3 regions of the Mycolicibacterium rhodesiae NBB3 genome follow, and region 2 is predicted to be linked to each of the others. Evidence: predicted binding sites of a transcription regulator. Region 2 holds the regulator's gene; each other region holds the start of a gene.
What was found. The regulator LexA, encoded in region 2, represses DNA repair genes until DNA is damaged. The targets are predictions, from matches to a motif close to CGAACANNTGTTCG.

Region 1: the regulator LexA is predicted to act here: its motif matches at 2,199-2,212, upstream of MYCRHN_RS14360 (CoA transferase subunit A).
Region 3: the regulator LexA is predicted to act here: its motif matches at 2,442-2,455, upstream of MYCRHN_RS15995 (HNH endonuclease signature motif containing protein).

The regions. Positions count from the first base shown of each region.
Region 1 is NC_016604.1:2,946,043-2,951,510, forward strand. Features, by position in the region: gene MYCRHN_RS14350 (MEDS domain-containing protein) at 1-376, shown strand, start outside; gene MYCRHN_RS14355 (PucR family transcriptional regulator) at 387-2,129, shown strand; gene MYCRHN_RS14360 (CoA transferase subunit A) at 2,260-3,168, shown strand; gene MYCRHN_RS14365 (CoA-transferase) at 3,165-4,007, shown strand; gene MYCRHN_RS14370 (acetate--CoA ligase family protein) at 3,995-5,468, shown strand, end outside.
Region 2 is NC_016604.1:5,664,065-5,669,532, reverse strand. Features, by position in the region: partial or broken gene MYCRHN_RS31725 (molybdopterin-dependent oxidoreductase) at 1-582, opposite strand, end outside; gene MYCRHN_RS27255 (sunset domain-containing protein) at 926-2,992, shown strand; gene lexA (transcriptional repressor LexA) at 2,989-3,690, opposite strand; gene MYCRHN_RS27245 (LysM peptidoglycan-binding domain-containing protein) at 3,899-4,348, shown strand; gene nrdR (transcriptional regulator NrdR) at 4,511-4,981, shown strand; gene MYCRHN_RS27235 (PhzF family protein) at 4,990-5,468, opposite strand, start outside.
Region 3 is NC_016604.1:3,283,732-3,289,199, forward strand. Features, by position in the region: gene MYCRHN_RS15985 (ABC transporter ATP-binding protein) at 9-1,088, shown strand; gene MYCRHN_RS15990 (DUF4032 domain-containing protein) at 1,090-2,346, shown strand; gene MYCRHN_RS15995 (HNH endonuclease signature motif containing protein) at 2,460-3,998, shown strand; gene MYCRHN_RS16000 (hypothetical protein) at 4,020-4,250, opposite strand; gene MYCRHN_RS16005 (ATP-dependent DNA ligase) at 4,282-5,468, shown strand, end outside.

The DNA.
Region 1 (5,468 bases), 2.7 Mb from region 2:
TCAACTGGCCGTCGACCGTAGTAGCGAGACGTACCTCAAAGGTGGCAGTTTCTCCTCGGATCGGATGTTGAAGTACTGGGATTCAGCGATACGTCAGGCGATTGAGGACGGATACACCTTCGCCCGGGGCGCCGGCGAGATGACATGGGCCCTGGAGGCCATGCCTGGTGTGGAGGATCTGGTGACCTACGAGTCGGAGCTCAATGACTTCCTCAAGGAGTATCCGGCCGTTATTGTCTGCCTCTATGAGCTCGGCCGATTCAGCGGTGAAATGTTGGTCGAAGTTCTCAAGACACACCCAAAGGTGATCTTGGGCGGGATCGTGCTGGAGAATCCGTACTATCTCGACCACGCCGAGTATCTTGCTTCTCGCTAGGTCGTGGCGCATGGCCGTAGCGCAAGAGGATGGCTTAACGGAGAGCTATATCGAGCTGCGCGAGCAGATCTCCAATCTCCAGGGATTGCTGATGCTTTCGCTGCTCATGACCCAGAGCGGCGACGAAAACAAAATCATCCAACTCAGCATCACATCTGTTCCCTCGTTCTACCGATGTCCATTTGTCGGAATTCATCTGAACGACCGTGGCTGGCAGAATCCGCTTGACCCCCACGATGTCTCGTTGGAGCGCATCGAGCTCGAGCCCCAGATCAAGGCCCTGGGCCCGTCGGGTGGCGTGCTCAACTTCTCAGGCTACCCATGGTGTGTGGCGTTGCCGCTACGTGGCCTCGACGCGCATATTGGATACTTCGTTGTCGCTGCGGAGACGGAGCCGTCCACCGGGGAACAGTTCCTTATCCGTGTTCTGGCACAGCAAACCGGCGTTGCGCTCGCCAATGCCCGCCTTCATCGTAAAGAACAGGCCAGCACTGAGGCCCTGCGGCGCAGCAATGTGGCTCTGGCCGAGAGTGTGACGGCCCTGGAATACGCCGCCAACGTCCACGCTCGCTTCACCGAGATAGCAACGAAAGGCCAAGGCGAAGAAGGCATCGCCACCGCGCTGCACGAGCTGACCGGGTTGCCCGTGGCCATCGAGGACCGCTTCGGGAACCTGCGAGCGTGGGCTGGCCCGAACTGCCCGGACCCCTATCCAAAAGACGACCCTGCGACGCGAGAGGCCATGCTGCAACGCTGCGTCCAGGCCGGAGAACCGATTCGTCAGGCCGGTCGGCTGTCCGCGGTGGCCAACCCGCGCGTGGACATCATGGGCGTCCTGTCCCTGATTGACCCAGAAACAGCTGCCGGAGATCAGGCCAAGGTTGCTCTCGAGCACGGAACCACTGTGCTGGCAATGGAGTTGGCACGACTACGCAGCCTCGCGGAGGCCGAGCTGCGTCTGCGTCGCGACCTCGTCGAAGAGCTGCTGCTAGGAACCGCAGACGAGAGCGCGCTGGCGCGCGCCGAAGCGCTAGGCCACGATCTTGGCCGATGTCATCGTGTTCTGATCGTTGAGCCAGAGGGACGCGCTGCTGACATGGACAAGTTCTTCCATGGTGTCCGCCGCGCAGCGCGCAATGCTCAGCTCGGTTCACTGATTGTCGCCCGCGCCAGCACGGTGGTCATTCTCTCCGACGCCGACGTGAATCGAGAGAAGTTCCTGTCAGCATTCGGCGCCTACATCGGCGACGACAATTGTCGCATCGGCGTCGGAGGGTGGTGCGACCGCCCGCAGGACTTTCCGCGGTCCTACCACGAGGCTCAACTCGCACTGAAGATGCAAAGGAGAAGCGGTGCAGTCACCGCCGCCGCCGTCACCTTCTACGACGAACTTGGCGTGTACCGCATCCTTGCCGAAGTGGAGAATCAGGAATCCGTTGAGAGCTTCGTGCGCCAATGGCTTGGCCCCCTACTCGACTACGACGCAGCGAAGGGTTCGCAACTGGTAGCCACGTTGGCGGGCTATTTGCAGTGCGGTGGCCACTATGACACGACGACGGCGGCACTGTACATCCACCGCAGCACACTGAAGTACCGACTCTCCCGCATCCGGGATCTGCTCGGGATCGACATCAACGACCCCGAAGCTCGATTCAATCTCGAACTGGCAGCCCGCGCGTGGGGGACGCTGGAGGAACTGGCAGCAGGAGAGGGTCATATGTCCCCTCCGGCCGAGGTTGACCCGTCTGTCTAGCCCCGCAGGCTATATCCCACCGATTGGCAGGCGATTACCTTGGGGCGTTGTGATCCCCGATGTGGCCAGCGAATAATTCTTCGCGATCACCACGTCGGTTCAGTCGAGCGACAGGATGCGCGGGTATTCGATGAGCAGGTTCTCCCCGTACGTGGACAAACGCAAATCGTTGTCCGAGGCGGCGCAGCTGATCCAGAGTGGCAACATCGTTGCCCTGGGCGGTGGTCTGTGCGGCCGACTGCCAATGGCATTGGTGCGCGAGATGATTCGGCTCGACCGCCGCGATCTGCATCTGGTCGGATCCGCCCACAGCATTGACGTCGACATGCTGGTGGCAGCGGGAAGTGTTGCGGTCTGCGAAGAAAGCTACGTCGGCTTTGAACAAGACCTGGGTTTGGCTCCGGCGTTTCGCCTTGCTGCCACCTCGGGCACGATCGAGGTACGGGAGAGTTGCTGCGCGACAATCCTCACGCAGCTGCGCGCGGCCGAGATGGGGGTACCCTTCCTGCCGGTGCGCGGTGTCAAAGGAACCGGAATCGCCAACCTGCACCCGGAGTACGGCCAAATCGAATGCCCCTTCACCGGTGAGAAGCTCACGGCGGTACCGCCCCTGGTTCCCGACGTGGCGTGCATCCACGCACCGCTCGGTGACAGATACGGCAACCTGCACATCGACCAACCGTTTGTTCTCGACGAGCGGTTTGCCTCCGCGTCGACTCGAGTGGTGGCAACAGTCGAGAGCGTCGAGAGCCCCGAAACGGTGGCCGCGGCCGGCATTGTCATTCCCGGTCACTTGGTGACCGCGGTGGCCGAGGTGCCCTTCGGAGCCCATCCATCGTCGTGCTATCCCCAATACGCCTACGACCGAGTGCATCTGAGGACGTATCTCGACGCGGCCAAGCAAGGACCCGAAGCCGTCTCAGCCTATCTGGAGCGTTACGTCTACCGCGGGGAGGAGTCCTACCGCCAGGAAATCGATGCGCAACGTCTGACGGGTTGGAGTGGTTCGACACAGCAGTGGCAGGAGTTGTTTCAATGAGCGGTGACGAATGGAGCTTCGACGAGTGGTTCGTGGTTGCACTGGCGCGGACCATCCGCGACAAGGAAGCCGTCTTTCACGGTTTCGCCAGCCCGTGCGCGCAGGTCGCAATGCATGTCGCGCGTCGCACCCATGCGCGCGACATGATCCTGATCGAGGGCGCCACATATGCGGTCAATCCCGACCCCGTGTTTATCCCACCAACGGGCAATGACCTTGCCCTGCATCGCGACGCCGCATACCGGATGCGATTCGAAGAATTCTTCGACGCCGCGCTGCGCGGCGATATCGACCGCATGTTCGTCTCCGGCGGGCAGATCGACGGATACGGCAACACCAACGTGACCGCCATCGGCCCAGATCCGCTGCGGCCCAAAGTCAAACTGGGTGGAGGCGGCGGCGGATGTAACATATCGGCCACCATCGGGGAACTCACGTTGTGGACAACACGGCACCGAAGTGGTCGCACGTTGGTCGACAAGGTGGACTTCATCACCGATATTGGCCACGTGACCCCGCTGGGGTCGCGCAAAGAGCTCGGCTACACCGGGGGCGGTCCACAGTGGCTCATCACTGAACTCGGGGTGTTCGACTTCTCGGCCGATAATCACGCGCGCCTACGTGCGGTGTGGCCCGATGTCACCCTCGACGAGGTTCGTGCCGCCACGGGGTTCAACCTCGTCGTCGACCTCTCGCCCGGTCTGTTGAGCCCCCCCAGTGTCGCCGAGCTTGCCGAGATCCGCGCCATCGATCCGCTGGCATGTCGGCGCCTGGAATTCGATCAGCGTGAACTCGACCGGCGCTTCCGCCGGACTGAACACGCGCCATGCGGCTGCTGACGGCGCTGTTCACGCCGCGGCGCGTACTGTTAGTAGGCGCATCACGGCGGCCGGGGACGCTCGGCCGACTACTCACGGAGAACCTTGGAGTATTCCCCGGCGAACTCATTTGCAAGAGCAGCGGTGACGTGCTCGGCGAGGACTGTCGCGACGTTGATTTAGCGGTCCTCGCGGTACCAAGCCGAGTCATCCCATCGATAGTCGATCAGCTGGCGTGCAAAGCGAAGGTGATCGTGGTGTTGTCCGCGGGCTTCGCCGAGACCGGCGCTGCGGGAAGGGATCTGCAAGCGGAGGTGATTGCAGCCGCCCGCCCCGCGCGGGTGATCGGCCCGAACTGCTTTGGTGTGCAGGACTGTAACGCTCTTCTGAACGCATCGATCGCAGCCGGCCTGCCGCTGGCCGGCGGAGGGATTGCGTTGGTAAGTCAGGCAGGAACCTACGCGATGGCAGCACGGGCGTATTCCCATGACGATCGGGTTCGGTTTAGTAAAGTCATCGCGCTCGGCAATGCCTCTGATGTGTCGGCCGCCGAACTCATGGCCGAACTTCGGACGGACCCTGCGAGCACGACGTTGTGCTTTGCAGTCGAGAGCCTGCCCGACGCGCGGGCGTTCATCGAACAAGTTCGGTTGACCACACCTCGTAAACCTGTGGTGGTGTATAAGGCCGGCCAGACCGATGCCGGTGCACGCTCAGCTGCTAGCCATACTGGCGCCGTGGCGGCGCCGAGTTCGATGCTGCGCGATGCGTTGGCGCAGGCGGGCGCCGTCCAGGTGAGTTCGGGGGAGGAACTCTTTGATGCTGCGCAGGTATTCGACATGCAGCGGCCACTCGCAGGACCACGTATCGGCGTGGTGTCCAATTCAGGTGGTGCCGCCGTAGAGATGGTCGATGCACTCGCCCAACAGGGATTGTCGGTGCCGGTCCTGTCGGATCCGCTGCGCGACCGAATTGCCGCGCAGCTCCCCGGATTTGCCAGCGCGCGGAATCCGGTAGACATCACGCCCGTATGGTCACAATATTCGCAGCTCTACCCAGAGATCGTCGAAATCCTTGCTGAGTCAGGAGAGCTCGATGCCGTGGTGGTTCTGCTCACGCATAGAGCCGCTGGGGATGAAGAGACGGTTCAGGCCATCGCTAGCCGTTGTGGAATGTCGAAACGACCGACTGTCCCGATCTACGTGTGCACAATCGCCGGCCGGGCGGTTCGCGCGACGTTACATCCCTTGCAGGACGCCGGCATTCCATGTTTTGACGGACCTACTCGCACCGCACGAGCCCTCGGACATGTCTACCGCTACACCCAGGCGCGCGCGCGGGGAATAACGCCCCTGCAGCCGCTTCCGGATCCGCCGCATCCGCGACTTTCGATCGATCGGAACGAGCTTGCACAATTGCTCACTCGTTTCGGTATATCCATCACCCCGAGCAGGCTGTGCCGATCCCTTCACGAAGTCGAAC
Region 2 (5,468 bases):
CCGAGCATGGCCGCCAGGGTCAGTCCCATCCACGGTGCCTGCTCACCGTGTCGTGTTCGCTGCAACGACCAGCTGACGGTGACGATGGTGCGGCAGTGCGCCATCCGCCGCGTGCAGCGCGGGCCGGATGGGAGGTGGTCCCAGCATGATTGATGCCGGTGTTCTTCATGGCCAAACCGCCGAAGCGCACGAGCAGATCGGTGTGTCCGACGATGACTTCCCATTCTTTCGAGCGCTTGAACAGGTCGTCGTGGGTGCCAACCACCCGCGGCATGATCACTCCCGTCGCGCACAAGCTGTAGGAGTGTCGCGAAAATGTGTAGCCGCCAAGAAAATTCAAGAAGCGGTGCACCTGGCTCTGAGCATGGTCAAATCTGCCCGCGCCGGCCCACCCGTATGAGCCGCCGTAGATCGCCTCGTTGCCGCGAGTGTCGGCAACGCGGCGAAGTTCAGCCGCCGGCAGGTCGGTGAGTTCCTCCCATGAGACGCCGACGAATTCGTCGGCGCGCGCATGGTGGAGGCACCAGGCCCGTCACGCAGCCAGCCGCGCCGGACGGCCGCAGTGGCAATGCGGGATCTGTGACGGATCGAGCCGGGCAGATTCGCGAGCAGGGGGAAGGGTCGGCATCGTCCTCAAGCGGGGTGACGGAGGCGATTTCGCCGGATTCGACGCTCGCGGTGAATGCACCTCAGTGGGGCGAGGCTGGTCGGCATGGGTGGCACGGGTTTTGACTCTAGGACCGTGCGTTCAGCGCCGCGGCAACGCGATTCGGCGCTTCACTGCGCAAGTTCCCAGGTTATTGCGCTTTGTCGGGGTATTTTCTCTTCGAGAGTCTGGTGTGTCCCTTGGTTATTGCCGTCATCTGACGGACAGTTGACGGGCGCGGTACGTTTCATGGAATTTTGGCCGACTGCGGGAGGGTGAATGAGCAGGCAGAAGAGTCGGCGCCGCATGGTGATGCCTCGAGTGGTCATCGGTTTGCTGGCGGTGTCGACGACTGTTTTGCTGGCACCGGTTACGGCGGCGCAGCCGGAGGCCGACGCGAACGGTGCCATCACGGCGGCGTGGGAGGCCAGCGGTGGTGACGGCGGGGCACTGGGGCCCAGGAACGGCGACGTCTACCCGATCGGAGAGGGCTTCGGTCAGAACTTCGCTGGCGGCAAGATGTTCTTTACGCCGGCCACCGGCGCGCACTTCGTGCAAGGCGCGATCCTCGAGAAGTACGAGTCGCTGGGCGGACCCGCCGACAGCGATCTCGGCTTCCCGACCATCGATGAGGGCCCAGGCCGCGCGCCGGACAGTCGCAATGTCACGTTCAGCGCGACGGACAAGCCGGTGATCTTCTTTACCCCTGCGACTGGCGCGCGAGTGGTCCGCGGTCCGATCAACGCCGCGTGGGACACGCTCGGGGGTTCGGCGGGAGAGCTCGGCGTCCCTGCGGAGGATGAGGTCTACCGCGGCAGTGTCGTCAGCCAGAAGTTCACGGGCGGTGAACTGTCATACGACCTCCGGAAGAAGACCTTCACCACGGTGCCGCCGGAGTTGGCGGCGCGTCTCGGCGACCTGAAGATTCCCGACGACCCCGAAGCGGCGATCAACGCGGCCAGGCGTGCCGCCGGGGGAGCGCTGGGTCCCCTTGGCGCCGCCGAGGGCGAAGCGACCCCCATCGGCAAGGACGGCCTGCGGCAGAACTTCGCCGGCGGCGCGATCTTCTACACGCCGGCGACCGGCGCGAACGTCGTGACCGGCCAGGTGCTGGCCAAGTACGAGAGCGTGGGTGGCCCCGAGGGTGATCTCGGCTTCCCGATCAGCAGCGAGGTCGACGGCGGGCTCGCCACCGAGAGCCGCATGAGCAGCTTTGCTGCTGAGGACAAGCCGGTCATCTTCTGGACGCCCGAATACGGTGCGGTGATCGTGCGCGGCGCCATGGCGGCGGCGTGGGACCGGCTGGAAGGGGCGAAGGGCGCGCTGGGCGCGCCGATGGCCGATCAGACCGAAGCCGGCGATGTCGTCACGCAGAGATTCAGCGGCGGTGTCGTCTCGTGGGATCGGTCGAAGAACCAATTCACGACCGAACCGGCGAATCTGGCTTCCGAACTGTCCGGCCTCGAGGTCCCGGGGCAGAAGTCGCCCGAGGCACCCAACGGCTCGCAGGCATCCGACGATTCCGGCGGTAAGAATTGGTTCAAGTTCAGCTGGTGGTGGCTGCTGGCACTGGTGCCGTTGGTGATCCTCGTCGGCGCTGTGTTGCTGGCGACACTGCTGCGGCGGCGCAAGGGTGAAGACCCCTTCGCGCCGGACGGTTATCCGATGGCGGACAACAGGTTCGGAGGTGAGTCTGAAAGCGCCTACGGCACTGGCGGCTCACCTGAGCGAATGACCACCGACGACGAGTACGCCGCGGCGATGTTCGGCGACCGCTACGCCAGTGAGGGGTTGGGGTCAGCTCCCCACGGTGTCGATGAGCCCCACGGGCACGACCTGCCGCACGGCGAAGAGGCACCACCGCATGACGACGATCGGTCTCATGTCGAGGAGTGGCTGCGCAGCGACGAGGTTCACGCACCGGACGACGACGTGTGGGGAGCCCCTCCGCCGGACGTCCAGGAGGAGCCGCCGGCACCCTTTGACGAACCCGACCAACCCGTCGAATCTGTCGAACCCGCCGAGGATGAGGACTCCGACGCGGTGGACACCGCGCCGACGGCCGTCATCACCGTTCCCCCGGTGATCGCCCGCGATCCGCTCACCGACACCGGGCGGCACGCGCGAATCGAGGTCGACGAGCCCGAGCCGCGGATAGCGTTCCTGATGCCGCTCGACGACCCGAACCAGGCGCCGGACGGATATCCGGTCAAGGCCAACACCAAGACAGGCGTGTACTGGGCGCCCGGCAGCACGATGTACGAGGACGCCAGTGCCGAAATATGGTTCGCGAGTGAAGAACTCGCACGGGTGAACGGTTTCGTCGCCGACGACGACGTCCGCTAGACCTTACGGATGACCGTCACAACCTTGCCCAGCACGGCTGCGTCGTTGCCGGGAATAGGGTCGAATGCGGGGTTGTGGGGCATCAGCCACACCTGACCGCGGGTGCGCTTGAACGTCTTCACCGTCGCCTCGCCGTCGATCATCGCGGCCACGATGTCACCGTTGTCGGCGACGTTCTGCTGACGCACGACCACCCAGTCGCCGTCGCAGATCGCCGCGTCGACCATGGAGTCGCCGACCACCTTCAGCAGGAACAGTGAACCTTCGCCGACCAGTTCTCGTGGTAGCGGGAAGACATCCTCGACAGCCTCTTCGGCCAAGATCGGTCCACCGGCGGCGATGCGGCCCAGCACCGGTACGAATGTCGGCTCCGGCAGAGCATCGGACCCGGCGACATCGGTGGCGACGATCGAGGGGAGGCTGTCGGCGCCGCGCACGTCCACGGCACGCGGACGATTGGGGTCGCGGCGCAGGTAGCCCTTGCGCTCCAAGGTGCGCAGCTGATGAGCCACCGATGACGTCGATGTCAGGCCGACCGCGTCGCCGATCTCTCTGATACTCGGGGGATAGCCGCGGGTGGTCACCGAGGCGCGGATCACGTCGAGAATGGTGCGCTGACGCTCCGTCAGACCAGTATCGAGCCCACCGCGCCCACCCGTGCTGTCCGTGCCGTTCGGGGTACCGCTGTCCGAATCCATGGCGCGAATGTAGCCCTTGGCCGACGATTAATCAAACATGTGTTCGAGGCGTGTCGCGCGCTGCCGGCGTGCGGATGCGGGCGGACAGGACTTGTCGGTGGGCCGCGATATCGTTCGGCAACAGTTCGATCACATGTTCTATTAATCGAACAGATGATCGAGTATGTTCGAACACAAGAGCGAAAGACTCGAACCGGAAGGCAGGAAGATGACGATTCTCGAGACCCGGGAGAACCGGGCAATACCAGTGGTCAGGCCCGGAATTCGGCCTGCCGGCGCCCGGCGGCGCCCTGTTTCGCGTCGGCCGGGCGGTGCACCGGTGCGGTACCGCAACTCGGGCGTGCTGGTATCGCGCGCCTCGCATCGTCGCAAGCCGATCACCCCGGTCACCACGGTCCTGCTGGCGCTGGTCGCCGCCGGGATCACGGTGTGGCTCGGCCTGGTGGCACAGTTCGGCGGGGTCGTCGGGGAATCGGCGCCGGTGCCCGACCGGTTGGCCGTGGTCCAGGTGCAGACCGGCGAGACGCTGCAGCAGGTGGCCGGGCGGGTGGCCCCCGACGCACCGGTGGGCCCGGTCGTCGACCGGATCCGCGAACTCAACCACCTCGACTCCGTCTCAGTGCACGCCGGCCAGACGCTGATCGCGCCAATCAGCTGACGGTGTGTCGTGTCCGGTGAAAACCTCGACCGCACAAGCGTATTCGCACGGGCAATGACGAGGCCCGCCGCATTGGGCACGAATCTGGGCTGGCGGACTGCCACGCAGGTACGCTCAGAGGCGGTTGAGGTAGTCATTTGTTGGCTCGGCGAAGGAGCGGTGATGCACTGTCCGTTCTGTCGCCATCCCGATTCCAGGGTCGTCGACTCCCGGGAAACCGACGAAGGCCAAGCCATTCGGCGCCGCAGATCGTGTCCGGAGTGTGGTCGTCGTTTCACGACGGTCGAGACCGCGGTTCTCGCAGTGGTCAAACGCAGCGGCGTCACCGAACCGTTCAGCCGGGAGAAGGTCGTCAAGGGTGTGCGTCGCGCCTGCCAGGGGCGACAGGTCGACGACGACGCGCTGAATCTGCTCGCCCAGCAGGTGGAAGATGCGGTGCGCGCGGCGGGTTCACCTGAAGTGCCCAGTAACGAGGTGGGGCTGGCCATCCTCGGGCCGCTCCGCGACCTCGACGAGGTGGCATACCTGCGGTTCGCCTCCGTCTACCGTGGATTCAGCTCGGCCGAGGATTTCGAGCGCGAAATCCAGGCGCTGCGTGAGCATCGCAAGTCGCCGGAGCCGGCACCGAACTGAACTGCTCGTCAGTCGATGTGCTTTGTGCCGTCGCTGACCACGCGGCCCGCCACCCGCACCCAGCCCTCGGGGCTCCACTCGGTCGAGATCATCGATCCCTTGCCCTGCACGATGTCCAGATCGCGGCTCAGGTAGTCGGTGATGCGTACCGCGGCGGCACCGGTCGCCTCGTCCTCCGGAACGCCGAGGTGAGTTGCGAACATCCGAGACCGAATCTTGCCGGCGGATCGGTCGAGCCAGGTCCACAAGTAGTGCTCGACGTCGTCGGAGTAGTCGGCGGGATCCGCGGCCATCAGTTCGTCGACGGAGCCGAGATCATAGATCGCGAAGTCCGGGGCCCATTCCGCGCGTGCGCTCACTGCTGTCAGGTCACCGTCATAGATCACCTGCACGATGCCCGCGGGGACCTGCAACGTCTTGATCGCATACCCCTGCTCGCGTAGCCACCACGAAGCGCCCACAGTCGGATGTCCGGCAAAGGGCAGCT
Region 3 (5,468 bases), 2.4 Mb from region 2:
AGCAACCAATGGCATCGATCACCTACACCAACGCGACCTGCATTTACGAGGGCTCGGACAAGCTCGCGGTCGACTCGCTCAACCTCGACATCCAAGATGGCGAGTTCGTCGTTCTGGTCGGACCGTCTGGCTCCGGAAAGAGCACGGCGCTGCGCATGCTGGCCGGGCTCGAGGACATCGACGAGGGAACCATCGCGATCGGCGGCAAGAACATGGTCGGCGTGCCGTCCAAGGACCGCGACATCGCGATGGTGTTCCAGAATTACGCGCTGTACCCGAACAAGACGGTCGCGGAGAACATGGGTTTCGCGTTGAAGTTGCGCGGCGTCTCCGCTGAGCAGCGACGCAAGAAGGTCGAAGAGGCAGCCAAGATCCTCGACCTCACCGAGTTCCTGGACCGCAAGCCCGCCAAGCTTTCCGGTGGCCAGCGGCAGCGTGTCGCGATGGGCCGCGCGATTGTGCGCGAGCCACAGGTGTTCTGCATGGACGAGCCGCTGAGCAACCTCGACGCCAAGCTGCGCGTGCAGACCCGCACCCAGATCGCGGCGCTGCAAAGGCGTCTCGGCACCACAACCGTCTACGTGACCCACGACCAGGTCGAGGCGATGACGATGGGCGACCGGGTTGCGGTGCTGCGGTTCGGCAAGCTGCAGCAGTTCGCCTCCCCGAACGAGCTGTACGATCGTCCGGCCAACGCGTTCGTCGCGGGCTTCATCGGATCGCCTGCCATGAATCTCGTGACGCTGCCCGTCGCGCCCGACGGGGTCAAGATCGGTGACTCCACACTGGAATTGGAGCGCGCCGAGATCGGCAAGATCAGCGAGGCAGGGCTGTCCGAGGTCACCATCGGCATCCGGCCCGAACAGTTCGAGCTCACCGACTCCGGCGGTGTCGACGTCGTCGTCGACCTCGTCGAGGATCTCGGTAGCGAGGCGTACGTCTACACGCACGCGGGATCCGGCGTCGAACTGGTCGCGCGGTGCAACCCGCGCACCGCGCCCAAGCTCGCCGACTCGGTCAAACTGCGCAAGCATCCCGACGGAGTGGTGCACCTGTTCCACCCGCAGTCGGGTGAGCGTCTGAATTAGCATGAGAGCACCGGAGTTCCGGCTCCGGACACCGACTCCGGGTCTGCTGGGGCTGCCGTGGGACAGGTCTCTGGATCAGTGGTCCGTTCCCGACGTCCCGCTGCGTGACATCGCTGTTGGCCCCAGCCGGCACCTGGTGAAGTTCGTCGACGCCGACGGCGCACTATGGGCGGTCAAGGACATGCCTCCCCGCATCGCGGTCAAGGAATACGAGGTGCTGCGACGCCTGGAGGAGATGGGTCTGCCCGCGGTCCGCCCCGCGGGGGTGGTGCTGCAGCCCGAGTTCGACACCGCGATCCTCGTCACCCGTTTCCTCGACGGGTCTTGGCAGTATCGGCGGTTGTTCATGCGACTCCCCTCCGACCAGCCGAAGCACCGAGCGCGGCTGCTGGACGCGATGGCCGGCCTGCTGGTGGAGTTGCACCGGCACGGTGTCTTCTGGGGCGACTGCTCGCTGGCGAACACGCTTTTCTCCCGCGACGGCCAGCTGCTGCAGGCGTGGCTCGTCGACGCCGAAACATCCGAAGTGCACCCGGTTTTGAGCCGCGGGCAGCGCGAACACGACCTCGAGATCATGGTGGAGAACGTCGCGATGGGTATGACAGACCTCGCCGAGCGGCTCGGACGATCGGCGTTGGAGGACGTGCTCATTGCCGAAGCCGAACAGACCAGGGCACGGTACGAGACGTTGTGGGACGCGTTGCACGCCGAGCCCGTCTTCGGCTTCACCGACCGTTATCGGGTCGAGGGCACGGTGCGCCGTCTCAACGAGCTCGGCTTCGCCGTGGACGAGGTGTCGCTGCAGCCGGTCGAGTCCGGTGAATTGAAACTTCATGTCGCCGTTGGTGATCGGCGCTATCACGCGCAACGTCTGGAGCAGCTCACCGGACTGGATGTGGGAGAGGGGCAGGCGCGCATCCTGCTCGGCGACCTGCAGGCATACCAGGCGCAGCTATGCCGGGAAGAGGGCCACGATATCGACGAGCGGACCGCAGCCAGGTTGTGGGTGATCGAGGTGCTGACCCCGTACGAGCAGCTGGCCCACGATGTCGTCGGCAACAAGGGCACGCCGATCCAGGCTTATTGCGATCTGCTTGAGGTCCGTTGGCTGCTGAGCGAGCGGGCGGGACGCGACGTGGGCACCAATGCCGCACTCGCCGCATTGCACGGCGACGCGATCCCCACCGACTCGGCGGCGAAGGTGGCTATCGCCGAGACGCCCACCGAGCCGTTCGAAGCGCTGTCGTTCGACGAGTAGCCGAATCACTTGCGTCACAACAGTTTCACGTTGCGTCGATCTCGTCGGCACCCTCATGAAACTCTTCGAATTTCTTCTAGAGAGTTCTTAGAGATCGAACATATGTTCTAGTCATGGGTGCGGAAGCGGTAGCGGCGGCGATAGCCGCACTGCGTGTTGCGCACGACGAGTTGGCCGCACTGTCGATCGATGCACTCACCACACGCGAGTTGGTCAGCGCGCTCGATGACCTCGACATGTTGTGGTGCCAGTTGCCCGCGCAGAGCCACCGCTTACTGGCGCGGTTGCAGTGCGAGACGACCGCCAAAGAGATGGGCGCCAAGTCGTGGCGACAGGTGTTGGCGATCCGATGGCGAATCTCGACATCCGAGGCCGGCCGACGCCTGGATGAGGCCGCACAGTTGGGTCCGCGACGATCTCTGACCGGTGAACCGCTCGACCCGCTGTTGCCGTGCACCGCTGCCGCCCAAGCGAATGGGCTGATCAACGGCGAGCACGTGGAAAAGATCCGCGAGGCGATGGACCGAATCCCAGGGTTCGTCGATACCGCGTCGCGCGCGGTGATCGAGGCTGACTGGGTGTACGTCGCCACCGGTGTGGGGCCCAAAGAACTTAAAGACTATGCCGAGCGCGCAATCTTCATGCTCGACCAGGACGGCCCCGAACCCGATGACACCGAACGTGCACGCCGACGCGGGGTATCGAAGGGGCCGCAGGGACGCGACAAGATGACCCCGCTCAAGGGAAACCTCACTCCCGAGGCGTGGGCGATCTACGAGGCGATTTTTGCCAAGTGGGCCGCGCCGGGAATGTGTAACCCTGCGGACGAGATCCCCTGTGTCTCAGGAACTCCGACGCAGGAACAAATCGACAACGACCACCGTAGTCTGGCGCAGCGTCAGCACGATGCGCTCGTCGCGGTCGGGCGCAGTGTGCTGGAAAGTGGTGAGCTGGGCCAGCACAACGGATTGCCGACCTCGATCATCATCCGCACCACGTTGCAGGACCTCGAATCCCGTGCCGGGGTCGGGATCACCGGCGGCGGCTCGGTGATCCCGATCAAGGACGTGATCCGGATGGCTGCTCACGCCAATCACTACCTTGCAGTGTTCGACGGGGCCACCGGATCGGCGCTGGATCTGTTCCGCGCCCGCCGCGTCGCCTCGCCGGCGCAGCGGATCATGCTCATCGCGCGCGATGGGGGCTGCACCAAACCGGGCTGCACCGTGCCTGCCTATGGCAGTCAGGTGCATCACGCTGCCAAGGACTGGGCCGATGACGGGCAGACCAACGTCGACGAACTCGGGCTGGCCTGCGGCCCGGACAATCGCATGGTCGGGCCGGACGGGTGGACGACGCGGATCAACGCCGACAACGACGTCGAATGGATTCCGCCAGAGCACCTCGACACCGGCCAATCCCGCGTCAACAACTACCACCGCCCCGAACGACTCCGCCCACCCAACGACGAACCGCCCGTTGAAATGGTGGTGGGCGAATCGGCCAACGGGGCAGATGACGAAACCTCATACGGTGGCCAACCGTCGGAAAACGAATGGTTCGACGAGGAATGGCTGTACGGGCCACCCGACTACGAACCGTCAAAGGACAACCCGCATGAACCGGGTGGACCGGAACCTAACGCCGCCTAGAGGGTCGGGTCACCAAACTTGCTAGCCGACGACCGCGGGATTCGTGGGGTTCAGCCCGATCGGCACGTTCGGGGTGAGGCCGCTTCCGTTGTGGGTGAACTCTTGGTGGGCCATCGGCCGGCAATTGTTGTCCATCGGCGTCTGATCGCCGGAGCAGTAGGGGAGAAGATCTTGCGGATCGGCACCTGCGGGAGGCGCTGCCGCGACGACGGCAGCAGCCGCGAGCAGGCACGCCGCGAAGATTCTCGTCATACAGCCAGGCTACCCGGGGTAATACCGTGTGGTGGTGGATCAGTTCGGTCGGGTGAAACTGACCAACCCGGATAAGGTGCTGTACCCAGCGACGGAATTGCGGCCGAAGGCCGTCACGAAACAAGAAGTCTTCGACTACTACGTCCGCATCGCCGAGGTGATGGTGCCCCACATCGCGGGCCGAGCGGTCACCCGTAAACGCTGGCCCAACGGTGTTGACGAGCCATCGTTCTTCGAGAAGCAGTTGGCCTCGTCGGCACCCGACTGGCTCGAGCGGGGCTCGATCGCGCACAAGTCGGGGACCACCACATATCCGATCATCAATAGCGCCGAGGGACTGGCGTGGATTGCGCAGCAGGCGTCATTGGAAGTGCACGTGCCGCAGTGGCGATTCGTCAGCACATGGACCAGAGACGAAGGAGCCGAACAGACGCCGGGGCCGGCCACACGGGTGGTGTTCGACCTGGATCCCGGTGAAGGCGTGACATTCCGGCAGCTGTGCGAGGTCGCTCACGAGGTACGTGAACTGATCGCCGGCATGGGACTGACTACCTTCCCACTGACCAGCGGGAGCAAGGGGCTGCACCTGTATGTGCCACTGGACGAGCCGATCAGTTCGCGAGGCGCGTCGGTGCTCGCGAAACGGGTGGCGCAGCAGCTGGAGCAGGCGATGCCCAAACGGGTCACCGCGACGATGACGAAAAGCCTTCGCGCAGGCAAGGTGTTCCTGGACTGGAGCCAGAACAACGGGAACAAGACCACGATCGCGCCGTATTCGCTGCGGGGCCGGGACGAGCCGACCGTCGCCGCGCCCCGCACCTGGGATGAGATCGAGGATCCCGAGCTGCGGCACCTTCGCTTCGACGAGGTGCTGGAACGCGTTGAACGCGACGGTGACCTGCTGGCTCAGATGGACACCGACGCCCCCGTGGCTGACGCGCTCACCACCTACCGCAGCATGCGCGACGCCGGTAAGACACCTGAGCCGGTACCGCACGTCGCGCCCACGCCGGGCAACGACGACTTCTTCGTCATCCAGGAGCATCACGCGCGTCGGCTGCACTACGACTTCCGGCTGGAGCGCAACGGCGTGCTGGTGTCATGGGCGGTCCCGAAGAACCTGCCCGATACACCGTCGGTCAACCACCTGGCCGTGCACACCGAGGATCATCCGTTCGAGTACGGAAGCTTCGAGGGTGAAATCCCGAAGGGCGAGTA